Regions from separate parts of the Mesorhizobium sp. CNPSo 4684 genome, predicted to be linked through region 1. Evidence: predicted binding sites of a transcription regulator. Region 1 holds the regulator's gene; the other holds the start of a gene.
The links. Region 1 encodes PhoB, which activates phosphate uptake and scavenging genes when phosphate is short. Its sites were predicted from a motif close to TGTCATNNANCTGTCAT; they were not measured.
Positions count from the first base shown of each region.

Region 2: the regulator PhoB is predicted to act here: its motif matches at 1,068-1,084, upstream of AC04SG_RS14840 (acetoacetate decarboxylase).

Region 1 covers NZ_JBWLUX010000039.1:37,602-39,996, reverse strand. The annotation lists gene pstB (phosphate ABC transporter ATP-binding protein PstB) at 1-159, shown strand, start outside; gene phoU (phosphate signaling complex protein PhoU) at 201-905, shown strand; gene phoB (phosphate regulon transcriptional regulator PhoB) at 922-1,611, shown strand; gene AC04SG_RS28180 (ROK family protein) at 1,636-2,395, opposite strand, start outside.
Region 2 covers NZ_JBWLUX010000014.1:15,698-18,092, reverse strand. The annotation lists gene AC04SG_RS14850 (metal-sensing transcriptional repressor) at 1-66, opposite strand, end outside; gene AC04SG_RS14845 (3-hydroxybutyrate dehydrogenase) at 141-929, opposite strand; gene AC04SG_RS14840 (acetoacetate decarboxylase) at 1,150-1,938, shown strand; gene AC04SG_RS14835 (patatin-like phospholipase family protein) at 1,931-2,395, shown strand, end outside.

The sequences.
Region 1 (2,395 bases):
GTCATCGTCACCCACTCGATGCAGCAGGCGGCGCGCGTGTCGCAGCGCACGGCGATGTTCCACCTCGGCTACCTGGTCGAGGAGGGCGCCACCGACAAGATGTTCACCAACCCCGACGACAAGCGCACCCAGGACTACATTACCGGCCGCTTCGGCTGAGCCGTCCAGCGGTTGAATTTTCAGGCACGAGGATCAGGATCATGGGTGAACATACCGTCGCCTCCTTCGATGAAGAGTTGGGCCAGATCAGCAAGCTGATCCGCGACATGGGCGATCTGGCCGGGTCGATGGTCAGCGGCTCGACAAAAGCGCTGCTCAATTCCGACAATGCGCTGGCGCAGCGCGTCGTTTCCGACGACGCCATCATGGACGCGCGCCAGCGGGAACTCGACGATCGCGCCATTACGCTCATCGCCAAGCGCCAGCCGATGGCCAACGATCTGCGTGCCGTGGTCGGCTCGATCCGCATGGCCGGCGACCTCGAGCGCATCGGCGATCTCGCCAAGAACATCGCCAAGCGTGTCGGCACAGTGGGCCTCAGCGTCACGCCGCGCGACCTCTCGCACTCCATCGACGCGATGGCGCAGCTGGTGCTGATCCAGGTGCAAGGGGTGGTCGAGGAGTATGCCGCCGCGGATGCCGCAGCCCTGGCGAAACTCAGGAATGAGGACGAACGTATCGACGTCAAATACACGTCGGTGTTTCGTGAACTCTTGACCTACATGATGGAAGACCCGCGCAACATCACCGCCTGCACGCATCTCCTGTTCTGCGCCAAGAATCTGGAGCGCATCGGTGATCATGTCACCAACATCGCTGAAAATGCGTATTATGTGCTGACCGGCCAGCAATTGCCCGCCAATCGCCCGAAGCAGGACGAGACGGCGATGGCCACTTCGGCCTGACAAGGGTGAACTGCTGATGATCGCGCCACGCATCATGGTCGTGGAGGACGAGGAGCCGCTGGGCGTTCTTCTCCGCTACAACCTCGAATCCGAAGGCTACCAGGTCGAGGTGGTGACGCGCGGCGACGAGGCCGAAATCCGGCTGCAGGAAAACGTGCCAGACCTTCTGGTGCTCGACTGGATGGTGCCGGCGGTGTCCGGCATCGAGCTCTGCCGGCGGCTGCGCATGCGGCCCGAGACCGAACGGCTGCCGATCATCATGCTGACCGCGCGTGGCGAGGAGAGCGACCGCGTGCGTGGCCTGTCCACCGGCGCCGACGACTATCTGGTCAAGCCGTTCTCGACACCGGAATTCATGGCGCGCGTGAAAGCGTTGCTGCGCCGCGCCAAGCCGGAAGTGCTGTCCAGCGTGCTCAAGGTCGGCGACATCGTGCTCGACCGTGAATCGCACCGCGTCTACCGCAAGAAGAGCGAAATCAGGCTCGGACCGACCGAGTTCCGTCTGCTCGAATTCATGATGCGCCATCCCGGCCGCGTGTTCTCGCGCAGCCAGCTGCTCGACAATGTCTGGGGCGAGACGATCTATATCGACGAGCGCACGGTCGACGTGCATGTCGGCCGGCTGCGCAAGGCGGTCAACAATGGCCGCATGCCCGACGTCATCCGCACCATCCGCGGCGCCGGCTACGCCATCCGGGAAGATTAGGCGCGCCGCGCTGTTGCCGGCCCCTCAGGCGACATGCTTGCCCGCTTTCGCCTGAATCCCTGGTGCGAAAATCTCCTGGTCGACGAAGCCGAGCGCGCGCATGGCGCAGCCTTCGCGGATCAGCGGCAGTTCGTTGGGCTCGGTGTCGAAGGAGATCGATTTCGAGTGCTGGCCGCCGGCGGTCTGAGCAATCGCTTCGCGCAATGCCGGTTCGATCAGATCGAACGCGGCGGCGCTGACTCCGACCATGGCGACAGGTGCCGGATCGATCAGCGCGAACAGGCTGCCGAGGCCGAAGCCGAGCGCCTCGCCGGCCTTGCGGTAGGCTTCGCGCTCGGGGCCATCGGTCTCGCGGGCACGTGCGGCGAGCGCCCGCATGTCGGCGTCGCCGACATCGACCGGTTCGGCATCCTCGCTCATCATTTTGGCGCTGCGCCAGATGGCGTAGTTGCCGGCATAGGCCTCCACGCAGCCGCGCCGCCCGCAACGGCACAGCGCGCCGCCGGGCCGGTGGATCATGTGGCCGAACTCGCCGCCCGACGAATGGGTGCCGGTGAACAATTCGCCCTTCAGCACCAGCCCCATTCCGATGCCGTGCGAGAGCAGGATAGCGATGAAATTGTCGCGGTAGCGCTCAGGCTGGCGCCATTGCAGCGCCACCGCCATCATGTTGCAGTCGTTTTCCATGGTGGCCGGAATGCCGAATTCCGCTTCCAGTATGTCGGCGAAGGCAATGTCAGTCAGCGGCGTGATCGGCGACCACAGCATGGCGCGGGCCTGCGAA
Region 2 (2,395 bases), on a different contig from region 1:
GTGGCCTTGCGCGCGCTTTAGACGCTTCACGATAGCGGGATGCGACCGATGCGTGTTGTCTGTCATGCCAGTCGACTATCCTCCCCGGGGGGATGAGTCAATCTGCAGTCTGTGGTGGCGAGTTGATCTCGGGGACGGCCCTATTGCGCCGTCCAGCCGCCATCCATCGGCAAGGTCGTGCCGGTGATCTGCTTGGCTGAATCCGAGCACAGGAACAGCGTCAGCGCGGCAAGCTCCTCGACGGTAACGAATTCCTTGGTCGGCTGCGCTGCCAGAAGCACGTCGTGCTTGACCTGCTCCTCGGTCATGCCGCGCGCCTTCATCGTGTCGGGGATCTGCTTTTCGACCAGCGGTGTCCAGACATAGCCAGGCGCGATGGCGTTGACGGTGATGCCGTCCTGCGCAACCTCGAGCGCCACCGTCTTGGTCAGGCCGGCAATGCCGTGTTTGGCCGAGACATAAGCCGACTTGAACGGCGAGGCGACCAGCGCATGCGCCGACGCGGTGTTGATGATGCGCCCCCATTTGCGCGCCTTCATGCCCGGCACCACGGCCTTGATCGCATAGAAGGCAGCCAGCAGATTGATACGGATGATGGCTTCCCACTTGTCGTCGGGAAACTCCTCGATCGGCGCGACATGCTGGATGCCGGCATTGTTGACCAGAATGTGGAGGCTGCCGAAGGCAGCTTCAGCCTCGTGCACCATGGCGGTCACAGCCGCGCCGTCCATCATGTTGGCGCCGGAGTAGCGGCACTTGACGCCGAAATCCTTCTCGATGCCGGCGCGCTCCCGCTCGACCGCCGCGGCATCGCCGAGTCCGTTGATGGTGACGTTGGCGCCTTCGGCGGCAAAGGCGCGGGCAATGGCCAGGCCGATGCCGCTGGTCGAGCCGGTGACGAGCGCATTCTTCGAAGACAGGGAACCCATGGAGATCTCGCGACTGGTGGGAGGAGCTTTGACGCAGATGGTTTGTGCATCGCAACATAACAATGGCATGACCATATGTCATTGCGATTACAATGTTGTGATCCTTCACGCGCGCCTTGCGCTGGCATCGAAGTGACACGACATGGCACTGTCATGCTGCCGTGCAACATAATCGTCCTGCACGTCCGCAAGATCGTTCCTGAACCGATGGGTGAGCAATTTGGAAATCGCCGATGTCGTGAAGCGCGCCTATGCGATGCCGCTGACCAACCCGTCCTTCCCGCCCGGACCGTATCGCTTCTTCGACCGCGAATACGTCATCATCACCTACCGCACGACGCGCGAGGCGCTCGAAGCCGTGGTGCCGGCGCCGCTGGAGATCGACGAGCCGTTGGTCAAATACGAATTTATCCGCATGCCTGACTCAACCGGCTTCGGCGACTACACCGAGACCGGCCAGGTCATCCCGGTGAAGTACAAGGGCCAGCATGGCGGCTACGTCCATTCCATGTATCTCGACGACGACGCGCCGACTGCCGGCGGCCGCGAGCTCTGGGGTTTCCCCAAGAAACTTGCCAACCCCAAGATCGTGCATGAGGGCGAGGTTATCGTCGGCACCTTGCATTATGGCAGCGTTCTCTGCGCCACCGGCACCATGGGTTACAAGCATCGCGAGGCCGACCACGATCAGGTGCTCGCCTCGCTTGCCGCGCCAAACTTCCTGATCAAGATCATCCCGCATGTCGACGGAACCCCACGCATCTGCGAGTTGGTGCGCTATTACCTGACCGACATCACGCTGAAGGAAGCATGGACAGCGCCGGCCGCGCTCGACCTTCGCCCGCACGTGATGGCCGACGTGGCGAAATTGCCGGTGCTCGACATCGTCTCGGCCGTCCACTTCAAAGCAGATCTGACGCTTGGCCTCGGCGAAGTCGTGCATGATTACCTCGCCGAAAACAGCCAGTCTGCTGCCGGCGCGACCAGACTGGAGAAAGTCAGTGCTTGAGCGTAACCGCAGCAAGGCAGCTGCCGCCACGATCGCGGAAATCACCGCGCAATACGATCGCATCGCCCTGGTGTTCCAGGGCGGCGGCGCGCTCGGCGCCTACCAGGCCGGCGTCTACCAGGCGCTGGCCGACGCCGGCTGTGAGCCGACCTGGCTGTCCGGCGTCTCGATCGGCGCCATCAATGCCGCCATCATCGCCGGCAACGAGCCGAGCCGCCGGCTGCAGCGGCTGGAACAGTTTTGGCAGACCGTCTCGGGCCGCAAGATCTGGCCCTACACGCCGGAAGGCGACATCTATCGCGATATCCGCAACCAGACCTCATCCTTCATGACGATGGCGATGGGCCAGCCCGGCTTCTTCAAGCCGCGCTCGCCCAATCCCTGGCTCCAGCTGTCGGGCGCCGAAGGCGCTACCTCTTTCTATGACACCGCCGAGCTCAAGGACACGCTGGAAAGC